Methylicorpusculum oleiharenae: one gene and its partner. Each later gene encodes a partner of the first gene's protein in a complex. Links are inferred from orthologs where the notes say so. Each region holds a gene or a part of one and is shown on either strand. Other genes may lie near its edges.

Region 1 (7,459 bases):
GCTTGACGATCTCGGCTAATAATTCAGCGGTGATTGGACTGACGGGAACTTTTTGGTTGATAAACGTTTCAATGTCAGGCATGGAGTACGCATACTCTTCGCATATAAAGCTGATGGCTTCGCCGCTTGCGCCAAAACGCGCGGTACGGCCTATGCGATGCACATAATCTTCAGCATCCTGGGGCAGATCGTAGTTGATGACATGAGAGACATCGGTGATATGCAAGCCGCGTGCAGCGACATCGGTCGCGATCAGTAGTTGAAGTTTATTGTCCTGAAAATCACCCAGTAAGCGTTGACGCTTTTCCTGGGGCACATCCCCACTGAGAACCGCTGTTTTATACCCGTTAACATTCAAATAATCATCGAGTTGTTCAGCACATCGCTTGGTGTTGACGAAAATAATGCTGCGTTGCGGTTTATATTTATTCAAAATTCCAATCAACAAAGGAATTTTTTGCTCGTTAGACGGACAGTAAGCACTTTGCTTGATTGCCGAGGACGTTACCTCTTCCGATTCTATTTTGATTAATACGGGCTGGTTCATATGTTCGTAAGCCAGTTCCGTCACTTTGTAAGAAAGCGTTGCGGAAAACAATAAATTAAGCCGCTTGTCGGCTTCCGGCATGCGTCTCAACAGGTAACGAATATCCTTGATAAAACCCAGATCAAGCATGCGATCGGCTTCATCCAGAACCATGACCTGAACATGATCCAGAGTGAACACATTTTGCCGATAGAAATCAATAATTCTGCCCGGTGTGCCAATTATTATGTCGACATTTGATTTCAATGTATTCTGTTGCTTCTGGTAATCCGTACCCCCGTAAACCAGCGCAAATTTAAAATCCAGGTATTTGCCCAGCAACAAAGCATCTTTATGAATCTGAATCGCTAATTCCCGAGTTGGAGCAAGAATAACGGCGCGCGGGTTCTTGATTGTCTCGTTTTCATCATTAATCAGCTGCTGGAAAGTAGCGAGTAGAAAGGTCGCGGTTTTACCGGTACCGGTCTGCGCCTGGCCTGCGATGTCTTTGCCGCGAAGCGACAAGGGCAAAGATTTATCCTGAATGGGCGTGCAATAGTCGAAACCGGCTTCATTTAATCCTTTAAGGATAGAGTCGGATAATTCAAGATTACTGAATCGAGTTTGGGTTAGATGCGTCTTTTTCATAGGCGCATAGCATAACCTAAAATTGGCTGTGGCTAAAATTCATTGACAAAGTGATTGACTCCCTCCTATAGTTTAGTCTTTACAAATTTTGGAGATGAGTGTGAGTGAGTCAGTCCTGCATGTAACCGATGCTGAATTTGATGAAACTGTTATTAAAGCCGACGGCCCGGTACTGGTTGATTATTGGGCAGAATGGTGTGGACCTTGCAGAATGATTGCTCCGGTACTGGATGAAATCTCCAAAGAATATGCCGGAAAATTGACAGTGGCCAAAATTAACATTGATGAAAATCCTGAAACACCACAACGGTATGGCGTGCGTGGTATTCCAACTTTAATGTTATTTAAGGGCGGCGAAGTGGAAGCCACTAAAGTTGGGGCACTTAGTAAATCTCAGCTCGCTGATTTCATCGACAAAAACATATAATCGCCAAATACTTGCTGGCCCGTCATAATTTATTTGGACGGGCCGGTTATCTGGAGTGTATAATCTCGGCGTGCATTCCAAGCATATCCCAACAGTTCCTCAAGAATTATTTTTTTCCAAAAATTGAACACCTTTCTCTTGATCTTGCGGCTTTCTGCTGTAATTTACTTTCTTTCGAGTCCCCTTTAATATGAATCTAACCGAGTTAAAACTTAAACAAGTTGCTGAACTTATCAATATCGCTGAGTCCCTGGGACTTGAAAACGTCGCAAGAACCCGCAAACAAGATCTGATTTTTGCTATCCTGAAAAAACAGGCGAAAAGCGGCGAGGATATCTATGGCGACGGTGTATTGGAAATTCTTCAGGACGGCTTTGGTTTTCTTAGAACACCCGGATGTTCGTATTTGGCAGGACCCGATGACATTTATGTTTCACCCAGTCAGATTAAGCGATTTGGCCTTAGAACAGGCGATACCGTCAGCGGAAAAATAAGACCGCCTAAAGATACAGAGCGTTATTTTGCGATGCTCAAAGTTCAACAAATTAACTTTGAAGCGCCGGAAAATACAAAAAACAAAATTCTATTTACCAACCTGACACCGTTATTTCCCAATAAAAGATTCAGACTTGAGCGAGGCAATGGAACCAGCGAGGATCTCACTGGACGGATTATCGATCTGATTGCCCCCATCGGAAAAGGTCAGCGCGGCTTGATCGTATCACCGCCAAAAGCCGGTAAAACCATGATCATGCAAAATCTTGCCCATTCTATTGTTGAGCAAAATCCTGAATGTTATCTGATTGTCCTGCTGATCGACGAGCGTCCTGAAGAAGTCACGGAAATGGAGCGTTGCGTACGTGGAGAAGTTATTTCCAGTACTTTCGATGAGCCGGCAACACGCCATGTTCAAGTGGCTGATATGGTCATCGAAAAAGCACGTCGGTTGGTAGAGCACAAACACGATGTAGTTATATTGTTAGACTCGATCACTCGTCTGGCCAGAGCGTTTAACACCGTGGCACCCTCTTCCGGCAAAGTATTGACCGGTGGTGTTGATGCCAATGCTCTGGAGAAGCCAAAACGCTTCTTTGGTGCGGCCCGAAACATTGAAGAAGGCGGCAGTTTGACCATTATTGCTACCGCATTGGTTGAAACCGGTTCAAGAATGGATGATGTCATTTACGAAGAATTCAAGGGAACCGGTAATATGGAATTACATCTGGATAGGAAATTAGCCGAAAAGCGCAGTTACCCCGCAATCAATATCAATCGTTCCGGTACCCGTCGCGAGGAATATCTGGTTGATCCGGAAGAATTACAAAAAACCTGGATTTTACGAAAGATTCTCCAGCCTATGGATGAAATGGCCGCGTCTGAGTTTTTGTTGGGTAAGCTAAAAGACTTTAAGACCAACGCTGAGTTTTTTGAATCGATGAAACGGTAAAAATGAGGATCTTGAGTTATCCGGTCAAATAGGCTGAATAAAAAATCCTTTATCCTCTTCCCGGATTTCGCTAAGCTTCATCCGGGCAAATCTGTGTGAAATTTATTGCGGCGGTGGAACGTAACCTTCCGGCATTACCGTTTCGCTGCTGGATAGAAACTTTGCTCGTTCTTCTTCCAAAAACTTCTTGGCTTTGGGGTCGAAACTGGTCAAGCGGTGTTCATTAAGCAACATGGTCTGCACGCTGAGCCATTCCTGCCACACCTGTTTGGAAATATTCTCATAAATATATTGGCCTTTAGGTCCAGGGAATGGCGGCGTATCAAGACCTTCCGCTTCTATACCCAATTTTGCACATTTAACCATTCGGGTCATGCTGTATCCTCGTGAGTTGATTCCAATAGCCGCTGTATCGGTGCGGCTAGTCCAAGTAATTTGATTTGCGGGTTTTTATACCAGACTAACCGATTAGCTTCCATCACAAAATGTTTGTGGTTATCGGTGGTAATTCTCAGTGGAATATAATTCAAATGGAAGTGGGAAAAAGTATGCCTTTGTTCGGGCAGGCACTCGCTTTTTATTATCGAAATTTGTTGGCACAAGCACCACTTATGCGCTGCAGTTACAGACTCAAATTCCGGAAAACTCCATAATCCCCCCCAAATTCCGGATAAAGGGCGTTGCTCCAGCAATGTGTGTCCAGAGCCATCCGTCAAATACAGAAAATAGAGGTGTTTAACCGGCAGTTTTTTTGCAGGTTTCGGAGCAGGAAGCAAGGCAACGGTTCCATTAAGCCGGGCATAACAATCGGTATGCAAGGGGCATCGAACACAGTCAGGTTTACTGCGGGTACAAACGGTTGCCCCCAAATCCATAATGGCTTGCGTGTAATCGGCAACCCGTTCCTTAGGCGTATAGTAAGCGCTCACCGTCCATAATTGTTTGGCGGTAACTGACGTCCCCGGCCATCCTGAAACACCTTCAAACCGGGCCAGAACACGCTTGACATTGCCATCCAGAATGGGATGACTGTTTTGAAATGCAATACTTAAGATCGCTCCTGCTGTGGATTGCCCTATCCCTGGAAGTTGAATGAGCGAATCAAAATTATCCGGGAAACGACCGGAAGCCTGAATGATCCGGGCACTTTGATGGAGGTTTCTGGCTCTGGCGTAATACCCCAATCCGGACCACATTTGCAAGACACTATCGAGTGAAGCGGAAGCGAGATCATCTACTTCAGGGAAACGATCAACAAACTTTAAAAAGTAGGGAATAACTGTGCTGACTTGCGTTTGTTGCAGCATGGTTTCCGAGAGCCAGACCCGATACGCTGTGACAGGCTGTTGCCAGGGGAGATCTTTGCGGCCGTTTAGATCAAACCAGTCCAATAGTTTTCTTTGAAAAACACTCGCTTCTACACGCATCATTACTTTTAAATGGAATCAGAAAAACCGTTTGAGCAAATCGCTGGCACCAGGGCCGAATTTTTTATCCAGTTTTTTTAGTAACTTATCTTTTTTCTTTTCAATTTTGTCTTTATTTTGCTCAATGAGAAATTGAGCAACATCAAAAGTCATGACAGGCTGATCCACTGTCCCGGTAATGAAAACAGTAATGGGTGGATTTTCGCCCGATTCAGAGGTTTTATCCTGAGACTTACTCTTTAGCAGCTTGGCATTGATTTTATAATTCACTTGTTCAGAGTTTAAATCGATAGTGCCTGAGCCTTGCGCATTGAGTTTTGATGATTTGGCGCTCAGATCCTTATTGGTAATCACACCTTTTGCAATCTGTCCTGAGCCGCTGATTTCAGAAAAAAGGGTTTGATCCTTTGGGTGATCGGTTCTAACCGGTGAACCCTTGATTGCTGTTTTAGCATTGTCGATTAGTGCTTGCAGGTTAAATCCTTTGATCACGCTATCTTTCACCAAAAAATCAAACTGGCCTTTCAACGTCGATAGCAGCAATGATTTCTCTAAACTTTGGCTTTGGAGTTGGGTTGTAAGATTTAACTTGCCGCTGAATTTCGCTTGGCCTTTTAAATCGGTCAGCAAGGGTTCAAGCTGAAGATTGACAATGCTCTCTTGAATAGACATTTTCGGGGTACTGGCAGACTCTCCGTTAAAGTCCATAGAACCGTGATATGCGCCTTGATAGAGACCGGAAATAGCTTGTTTTGTTTTAACATGCCCTTGCCGGGCTGACAGATTCAAACTTAAGCCTGTTAACTTGAGTTTTTGAATGGTCAGTGAATCTACAGTCAAACTGCCTTCCGCATTGATTTTTTTCAATGTTTCAGCGGGCAGGGCTGACATTGCCACTGCTAAGGCGGCTGCAGGACTGGCCAGTGTTGTTGACTTTTCTTTGGAGTCTTTAGCGGGTAGATAGTTGTCTGCATTTAATCGGTCAATGTTGAGATTAAAATGAGTAACAGGGGTGGTTGAAATTGTATCGATTCGGGCGCTGCCTTGAAGCACGCTATCATCCAGCTGGATTTTCAAGGGGTCTATCAACACATTAGCCGGCGTGGTTTTAAGCGAGAATTCGGCAGAGGCCTGCGTCAATGCGTTGTTATTTTGCATAACGGGTAAGGAGAAGCCCCAGCGGGTTAATAATTTGGCGAGGTTGAAGGGTTGTAATTTAAAACGGCCTTCGGTTTGAGGTGCCTTTAACAGGTCACTGATGACCAGATCGCCAGATAAGCTTAATTCTTCCGCTTGAAGATTAGAGTCGTTTATTTTCAACCGGTTTTCATTCAGATCCAATGAGATGTTTGCTGTCAGACCCATTGATAATTCGCCTGCCGGTACTGAAGGACTTTTAATCTTGGTCTGTAGCGAAGTCTTCTCTAAAATGAAAACTTGAAAGTCAGGTTTTATCAGCAGGTTGGCCGATAAGTTTGTTGAGTTGGTCAATTGAGCCGCAGGGTTAGAAAATTCGAATGAGAGCTTTACCGGAACCGGTTCATTGATGATTAACGCCTCGGTATTCAGTGTGAAATCAGTTATTGTCCAATGATCATCTTTTGCCTGACCCACCCAGGAAACCTGGCTGCGCTCAATGGTAAGCCCTGCGATAGCCAATGCGCCGATTGCCTGCACAGTATCCTGCGCATAACTGTCCGCGGTTTTTGCGGGTTCCGATCTAGGCAGGGTTGGGTCAGTTTTGAGAGCCTTGCCGGAACGCTCCCAGTTACCCTGGCCCTCAGCATTTTTTTCAAGATTCAGATTTAGACCCACCAGAGTAATACGATCGATTTCAACCGATCTTGACAGTAATGGGAGCAGTTTAACTCTGATATTAAGCCGGTCAAGTTGAGCAAGGACTTCCTTTCTAAAACCCGGCGCATTACTCACACTGATTTTTTCAGCGGTAAAACCAAGCCAGGGAAAAAATGAAAGCTCAACCGGCCCATTGATACTAACGTCTCTATCCAGTTGTTCATATGCTACTTTTTCAATGTGCGGCTTTAATTGCTCCGTGTCGAAGGTTAAAGCAAATAGTACGATTCCTAACGATAGCAGCAAAACAAATCCAGCGAAGAAGATCCCTGCAATTTTTAGATATTTTCCCATGACTTCCTCATGAATAAAGATGCGACAACCGGGCTATATCGATTATCATTGAAAGAGCATTTTAATGCTTAACAGTTGCAAGACGATAAGATAAATTGCATGCCTATTAAAATGTTCATAAATAGTAACCTACTCACCCACTTAGAATTGAGGGTGCCGGTGATTGATTTCAAAGGAAGCGTGAATACGTCCCTGTAGCTCTCTGCAACATCCCTGTTACAGAAGCCTTTTCAGTCAACCACCGACACCCAATAAAATTGGAGCGGGGAGCAGATATCATAAATAATAAATAAAACGGGGGAGCTTATGTTATTTGCAAAAATTGCCGGAATATTAATCATGGTGTGGTTTTATCAAACGGCTAAAAAACAACAGGAAAATGGCATGAAATGGGCAATAACCGGTTTGGTGGGTTATTGGCTGGTATGGTGGATCGTCACCTTATCGATAGCCAATCCTTTGCTGGAAACGTTTGAAAGAAGCTCGGCGCTGATTCAGATGTCGATCGGAATAATTCCGGCAATAGCGGCTATTATCGCAGCGCTATTTATTAGAAAGAAATTTCTGGTAGATGCTTTTGAATCAAAAAATCAGTAAAAGAAATTTTTAGTGGGTGTGGAGCTGTTTGACAATCAGCGGTTTAGCCAGGTTTAAAGACCAACACGGCTTGGATTTTTGTGTGCCGCAACGAATTCACAGCCTTGAGGTTTGTTTGAGTGTGCCAATGACAAAAAGCCTTGGCACACTTTAAAACTACTTCGAAATCGATTCTTTACAGCTTATCTGCGTTTTTATCTAAATAATCAGCAACACCGTCGGGACTTGCTTTCATT
Region 2 (7,512 bases), 4.2 Mb from region 1 along the record:
GGGATCCGGACAGTGGCGAGAATCCCCGTATCGATATTTATGAAATCGACATGGATACCTGTGGACCTATGGTGCTGGATGCCATACTGAAAATAAAGAATGAAATCGACAGCACTTTGACCTTCCGGCGCTCATGCCGCGAAGGGGTCTGCGGATCGTGCGCGATGACCGTCAATGGCAAGAATACGCTGGCCTGCACTAAGGCGATCAGCGATTATCCGGATACCGTCAAGATATTTCCTTTGCCGCATATGTCAGTGGTCAAAGATCTGGTGCCCGATATGACGCACTTCTTTGCTCAATATGCGTCCATCAAACCGTGGATAGAAACCCAAACGCCACCGCCGGCAGATTCCGAAAGACTGCAAAGTAAAGAGGACCGGGCCAAGTTGGACGGGCTTTATGAATGCGTGCTTTGCGCTTGTTGTTCGACCAGTTGTCCAAGTTACTGGTGGAACAGTGACCGTTATCTAGGTCCTGCTATTTTGTTACAAGCTTATCGTTGGATTGTCGATAGCCGCGATGAGAGTACCGGTGAACGTCTGGACGAGTTGGAAGATCCTTTCAAGTTGTATCGTTGTCACACGATTATGAATTGTACCGATACCTGCCCTAAAGGGTTAAACCCGGCTAAAGCGATTGCGGAAACCAAAAAGCTGCTGACTCAAAGAAAACTGGGCTAATGGCTAATATCAGTCAACTGCGGTGGCAATGCCGCCGCGGCACACTGGAGCTGGATTTGATGTTAATGCGGTATCTGGAGGCATGTTACGAATGCGCGTCTCCAGATGAACAAGCCTGGTTTGTTGAATTATTGACGTTACAAGATAATGTCTTAATGCCGTTATTGATGGGTGAGCAGCAAGCAGAAACTGAGAACTTGAGATTCATCGTTGAAAAAATTCGTTCAGTGCCGCCAAGTCAATCCGTCAGTCCCTGACATTCGCGGTTATTCAACCGGAATTAAATCCCAATCGCTGCTTATATAAATGTTGTATCACTTCCCCTAATCAAAACGGGGAAGTGACATTTGAGTTTTCTTACTGTAACGGCTCAAATTCTGATTTTGATTCGTCTGTATCTGCCTTTTCGGGTTCGGCTTCTACCGCCTTATCCGCTTCCTTTTCGACTTTTTCTATTTTCTTTGCTTTGAGCAAGTTTTTAACATCAGGACCCATTGAAACTGATAAATCAGAGGTTGAGATAAAGTGCCCGGTTTCTATGTCAACCACTCTTAATGAAATATAGGCATTTTCTTTACCAGGCGCGAATACGCCGATTATCAGAGCGCTGGCGCCTACTTTGTTCAGATCGGCTTTGGTCGTGTCGGAAAGATGTAAAATGCCGCTGTCACTTTTCACGAAGATCTCAGTAGGCAATTCCATTCCCATGATCTGATAGCCTGACCGGTGTAACGCTGAAGAAATCTGCTCAGATATAATCCTACCGAATGACAGCGTCTGACCTAAATCATCGGTATTGACCAATGAATTGATCACTACAAGACTGCCGCGCGGTAAGGGCTGTCTCAGATTTTTGATTAAATCCTCAACCGCATCGTAACTGACTTCAACTAAATCATCATCGTCAACTTCATCGGAATAATACATAGGCCCGCATCCTGAAAGAGCCAGCGAGGCTAAAAACAATAAAGTGATTGTTTGGAATCTGAACATATAAACGTCTCCTGGAAATTAAGCGGCAAATTCAGCCTATATTATAGATGCCGCTATAAGGATTTAAGCTGAACTTTTTAGTATTTATGCTGAAAATATTCAGATTTGTGAGTTGATGCAGTAAGAATACTTAATGGTTGATGAGCCGGTTGGTTTGGAATAAACAATAAGTGATTGTTTAAAATAATTTTTTCAAAATTAAAACCAGCTGAACTTAGAATTAAAAAAGTAAATGATTGAAAACAGGGTGAGTTGAAAAAAGGCGAGAAGCCAGAAATAAAATACAAAAAAAATGACTCTAATTTGCTTTTCTTCCTGCTTTTTACGCCGGGCTAATAGCAATCCACCCAAAAATGCGAGCAGCAGCATTGCTATCAAGCCAATGATGACAGGATTGTTCACGGGTTAATCTTTTTTAGGGGGAGGCGGTGCCAAAACCTCTCTTGAGCCATTGGTTTCGGCTGAACTGACAATACCTGCCGATTCCATGTCTTCAATCATGCGCGCAGCGCGGTTATAGCCCACTTTAAAGCGCCTTTGAACGCTGGATATCGAGGCTTTACGGGATTCAGTTACAAACATGACCGCTTCGTCGTACAGCGGGTCTGTTTCGCTATCGTCACTGGTGCTTCCGCCGAAACCGTCGCTGCTATCGGATCTTTCCTGAGTAATTTCTTCAAGATAATTAGCCGGTCCTGTTTTTTTCAAGAATTCAACGACTCGATGAACTTCATGGTCATCGACAAAAGCGCCGTGCGCTCTGATCGGAATGCTGGTGCCGGAAGGCAGGAAGAGCATGTCACCGTTGCCTAAAAGGGTTTCAGCCCCACCTTGATCCAGAATGGTCCTGGAATCGATACGTGAAGAGACCTGGAACGAAATACGGGTCGGCACGTTAGCTTTTATCAAACCGGTCAAGACATCGACCGATGGCCTTTGTGTTGCCAAAATCAAATGGATACCGGCAGCCCGGGCTTTTTGGGCGAGTCTGGCGATCAGTTCTTCAACTTTTTTGCCGACAATCATCATCATGTCTGCCAACTCATCGATGACAATAACGATACTGGGTAAAGTAGTCAGCGTAGGAAATTCCTCCCCATCTTCTAAAGGTCTTTCCAGAACGAAGAAAGGATCGCGAATGGTTTCGCCCTTTTCGGCGGTGTCATTGATCAGTTGATTAAAACCGGCCAGATTGCGCACCCCCATTTTGGACATCAGTTTATAGCGCCGTTCCATTTCGCCCACTGCCCAGCGAAGAGAATTGCTGGCTTCTTTCATATCGGTGACGACCGGCGTCAGCAAATGAGGGATGCCTTCATACACGGACAATTCCAGCATTTTTGGGTCGATCATGATCATTCGGACGTCTTGAGGCGTCGACTTATAGAGCAGACTGAGGATCATTGTGTTGATCGCGACCGATTTTCCCGAGCCGGTGGTACCGGCAACCAGGGCATGTGGCATTTTGCCGAGATCCGCTACCACAGGTATGCCTGAGATATCTTTTCCCAGCGCTAAGGTCAGTGCGGATTTGGCTTTCTCAAATCCGCTGGAGGCCAATAATTCCTTCAGGTTGACTATTTCGCGTTCTTGATTGGGAATTTCAAGGCCTATGACAGATTTGCCGGGAATGATTTCGACAATCCGGACGCTGGAAACTGATAAGGCCCTGGCCAAGTCTTTGGATAAACTGCTGATGCGGCTGACTTTGACGCCGGCGGCCGGTTGTAATTCAAATCGGGTGATGACAGGGCCTGGATGAACCGAAACTACCTCAACGACCACGTTAAAGTCCTGCAGGATATCTTCAACCAGGCGTGACATGTCTTCCAGTTCGCTTTTGGTATAACCTTTTACCCGCGTATCGCGCTCATCCAGTAAATCTACAGTAGGCAATTGTCCTGAGCTGACTTTTGAAAGGTCGACTCGCATGGGTTGTTTTGGAGCGGGTTTGGGTTTGTTTTCAAGGATTTGTTCAGGTTGAAAAACGGATGGCGCGGTCTTTTTGCGTGCTTTGGCTTCAGTTTTTCGGGTTTGCGCGGGTGTCGTCGCTTCTTCGTCATAGGTTTCGGGTGCAAGCTCATCATGAGTCAGTTTTAATAAGTGCCGAGTCAAAAAACGGCAAAGCAACAATGAGTATTTGCCTACATCATCAATGACTTTTAACCAGGACACGCCGGTAAATAAAGTGATTCCTGCCAATAAAACCGCCAGAGACAATAAGGTTGCGCCGGAATCGCCGAATATCACGACCAATGAATCGCCGATTTCCTGACCCAGAATGCCGCCGGTGTTTCGAGGTAATTCAATAGGTGCTCTCAGTAGATGAAGATAAAGTAACGCAGTTCCGGATAAGGTGGTGGCAATAAAGCCAAGCCATCTGAGGCTTAATACGAATTTACCGTTGTTCGATTGGCCCTGGGAATAGACCAAACAGCCATGCCAGCCAATCATGATAGGGAAAAGATAAGCCATGATGCCAAACAAACTCAGGCAGAAATCAGAGAGCCACGCCCCCACCATGCCACCTGCGTTGGCTATCGCTTGGCCCGTTCCGCTATGAGACCATCCTGAATCCTCATTGCTGAAAGTAATCAGGGAAATTAAAAAAAACACGGCTAATGTGGACAGACCCAGCAATGCTATTTCTCGTAATCCACGAATTGTTTTTTCTTCTATCACTGCAGACATGAATCAGTTCCCTAAAATAATTCGATAAAACATGATTATAGAATAGTATTTGGATAAATAACATTAATCTAGATCAGAGAATCAGGTTAAATTAATTTAGCCCGATTCACTCTCAAACAGATAGCCTAATAGGGGGCAGTTTGCGGATTTTCAACCGCTGCTGATATTAAAAATACAAATTAATCAATAGGTTAATTTTTTAGAAAGTTGCCTTGTTGCGCAAGGGAGGAAATGCACCGCCCTACAAGATAAGTTTGCTCAGCTTTTAGCGGATAATCAGCAAAAATTTGAGAATAAACATTCTCAAGTGATAATCTGTAGACAAAATTATTTCTTATCCTCTTTGGAGAAAATTCAATGACTGACATTAAACACTGCAGGCTTCTTATCCTGGGCTCGGGTCCTGCAGGCTATACAGCGGCAATCTATGCCGCGCGCGCCAATTTAAAACCGGTTATTGTTACGGGCATGCAACAAGGGGGGCAGTTGACCACAACAACCGATGTGGATAACTGGCCGGGTGATGTAGAAGGATTACAAGGTCCTGATTTAATGGAGAGAATGCTTAAACACGCGGAGCGTTTTGAAACCGAAATCGTGTTTGATCATATTCATACGGCCGATTTGTCTTCAAGGCCGTTTAAGCTCACTGGCGATTCCGGTGTTTATACCTGCGATGCACTGATTATTGCCACGGGGGCGTCAGCAAAATATTTGGGCATGGAATCGGAGGAAGCCTTCAAAGGCAAAGGTGTTTCAGCCTGCGCGACTTGTGATGGCTTTTTTTATAGGAATAAACCGGTTGCCGTGATTGGGGGCGGCAATACTGCGGTTGAAGAAGCGCTTTATCTGTCCAATATTGCATCCAAGGTGACCGTGATTCATCGCCGGGATAAATTTCGCTCTGAAAAAATTCTGTCCGACAAACTCATTGAAAAATCACGGTCCGGAAATGTCGAGATCAAATGGTATTCCACGCTTGATGAGGTCTTGGGCGACGACATGGGCGTTACCGGTATCAGAATCAAAAGCGCGCAGGACGATTCCACTGAAGAGCTGGACGTCCATGGTGTATTCATTGCCATTGGGCATACGCCAAACACGGATATTTTCAATGGTCAATTGGATATGGATCATGGCTATATCAAAGTAAAAAGCGGTATTCAGGGTAATGCAACGTCTACCAGTGTGACTGGCGTTTTTGCAGCGGGCGATGTCATGGATTCTATCTACAAACAGGCGATTACCTCGGCAGGGTCAGGTTGTATGGCCGCGCTGGATGCGGAAAAATTTTTGGATGAGCTTGACAATTGAAATGGCTTGAGGGGTGAATGGGTCAATGTTCCCCGTACTTGAAATAATAAAAGTATCTTGCCCACCTCCTCCCCTATTGTTGGGTGTAGTGGCTTGATTTCAAAGGACGAATGAATACGTCCCTATAGCTCTCTGCAACATTCCTGTTGCAGAAGCCTTTTTAATCAATCACCTACACCTTCCATCCCAAGCGGGCGAGTAGTTTGCAATGAAGTTCAATTTGTGATGAGAGACCATGCAACTGGCTGTTCTTGATCCCCTAAACGACAGCGAGCCGTTTCCGCCCGCTTACCTTGCCTTGCCGGATCCGAATGGATTGCTGGCTGTAGGTGGTTGCTTGTCTCCTGTTCGGCTGGTCAATGCGTATAGACAAGGTATTTTTCCCTGGTATAACCCTGGCGAGCCCATTCTTTGGTGGTCGCCCGATCCTCGCCTGGTGCTCTTTCCGGAAAAGTTGAACGTTTCGCGAAGCCTCGCCAAAAGGCTGCGAAAAGGTGATTATGTTGTGACCTATGATCAAGCGTTTGAGCAAGTTATGGACGGATGCGCAGAGCCTCGGAATCATGAGTCCGGTACTTGGATTACGGATGAAATCAAAGACGCTTATATTGATTTACACCATATGGGGGTTGCCCATTCGGTGGAAGCCTGGTGTAACGGAGAACTGACAGGAGGGCTATACGGCGTTGCAATTGGACAGGTTTTTTTCGGCGAATCGATGTTTCATACGCGAACGGATGCGTCCAAAGTGGCTTTTGCCTTTATTGTTGAAAAACTCAGGCAATGGAATTATCGGTTGATTGACTGTCAGGTCAAGACGCATCACCTGCTCAGTTTAGGCGCAGAGGAAATAGACCGGCAGGAATTCATTGATCTTTTACACAAATTTTGTGATCTCGGACCAGGGCCGGATGCTTGGCAAGCGCGATGACAACCATCAATCTTTATGTGTCTGGTGAATATCCCTGCGGTTACCTTAAAAATCATATTGCGCGCTCCGCGTTTGTGCATCCTTCCGAGGCTATTAATAACGCACTGTATTCTGATCTGATAGCTTTGGGTTTTCGCCGCAGCGGTGACAATGTTTACAGGCCGAGTTGCACGTCTTGTAATGCGTGTATTCCAACGCGGCTCAAGGTGTCTGAGTTTATGCCCAATCGCAGCCAAAAGCGCTGTATTGCGCGTAACCAAAAGACCGAAGTTGTTATCAAGCCGGATCTATTCGATGCCGGTCAGTTTGCTTTGTACAAGCGATATCTGGCCAGCAGGCATAACGAACACGGCAATTTGGAATTGGAAGCAGATGACTTTATGGGGTTTCTTGGCAGTCATTGGTGTAATACGCATTTTGTAGAATTCCGTAATGAGGGCGCAATGTTTGCGGTAGCGGTTGTCGATCAAGTTGAAAATGGCTTGTCCGCAGTCTATACGTTTTTTGATCCGGACTTTTCTGATTACAGTCCGGGTGTATATGCTGTTCTTTGGCAAATTGAACACGCCAGACAACTAAAGCTGGACTGGCTTTACCTCGGATTTTGGATAAAACAGTGCCAAAAAATGGCTTATAAAAGTAATTACCAACCCTTACAGTTGTTCGATGGCAAGCAATGGGTCGATTATCCGGGTGATGAGGATGAAACAGGTTGAGCCGGTTTACACTCATCGTAGATCGAAATTCGGCCACCGGGGTGCCCGTCAAAGGACGCCGTAAAACCATCCATGCTGGCAAAGCCTTTGCCGAACAACCCGTTGCCTCCTTAGACACTGCCGAAATTTGAAGTGCGCAAGGTATTAATAGGAGCATGGCATTATGAAAGCAAGGCCCGATTTA

The links.
Region 2: the proteins of trxA (region 1) and trxB are in contact, whole or in part, in a crystal structure (PDB 1F6M), measured with the Escherichia coli proteins. The link is inferred for Methylicorpusculum oleiharenae from one-to-one orthologs.

What each region holds. Positions count from the first base shown.
Region 1 is NZ_WUTY02000001.1:1,016,971-1,024,429, reverse strand. What follows is about bases 1-2,937. They hold trxA (thioredoxin TrxA), read left to right. Parts: upstream 1-1,274; coding sequence 1,275-1,601; downstream 1,602-2,937. Other genes in these bases: rho (transcription termination factor Rho), read left to right, coding at 1,792-2,937; GO003_RS04795 (DEAD/DEAH box helicase), read right to left, coding at 1-1,174. Also shown: more of rho, read left to right, coding at 2,938-3,048; GO003_RS04780 (oxidative damage protection protein), read right to left, coding at 3,151-3,423; mutY (A/G-specific adenine glycosylase), read right to left, coding at 3,420-4,478; GO003_RS04770 (AsmA family protein), read right to left, coding at 4,494-6,626; GO003_RS04765 (hypothetical protein), read left to right, coding at 6,933-7,223; GO003_RS04760 (peroxiredoxin), read right to left, coding at 7,399-7,459. UniProt on the Escherichia coli protein: Participates in various redox reactions through the reversible oxidation of its active center dithiol to a disulfide and catalyzes dithiol-disulfide exchange reactions.
Region 2 is NZ_WUTY02000001.1:5,181,715-5,189,226, reverse strand. What follows is about bases 3,713-6,702. They hold trxB (thioredoxin-disulfide reductase), read left to right. Parts: upstream 3,713-4,724; coding sequence 4,725-5,681; downstream 5,682-6,702. Other genes in these bases: GO003_RS23115 (arginyltransferase), read left to right, coding at 6,609-6,702; aat (leucyl/phenylalanyl-tRNA--protein transferase), read left to right, coding at 5,917-6,612; GO003_RS23135 (DNA translocase FtsK), read right to left, coding at 3,713-4,367. In the rest of the region: GO003_RS23150 (succinate dehydrogenase iron-sulfur subunit), read left to right, coding at 1-683; GO003_RS23145 (FAD assembly factor SdhE), read left to right, coding at 683-940; GO003_RS23140 (FlgO family outer membrane protein), read right to left, coding at 1,041-1,676; more of GO003_RS23135, read right to left, coding at 2,082-3,712; more of GO003_RS23115, read left to right, coding at 6,703-7,328.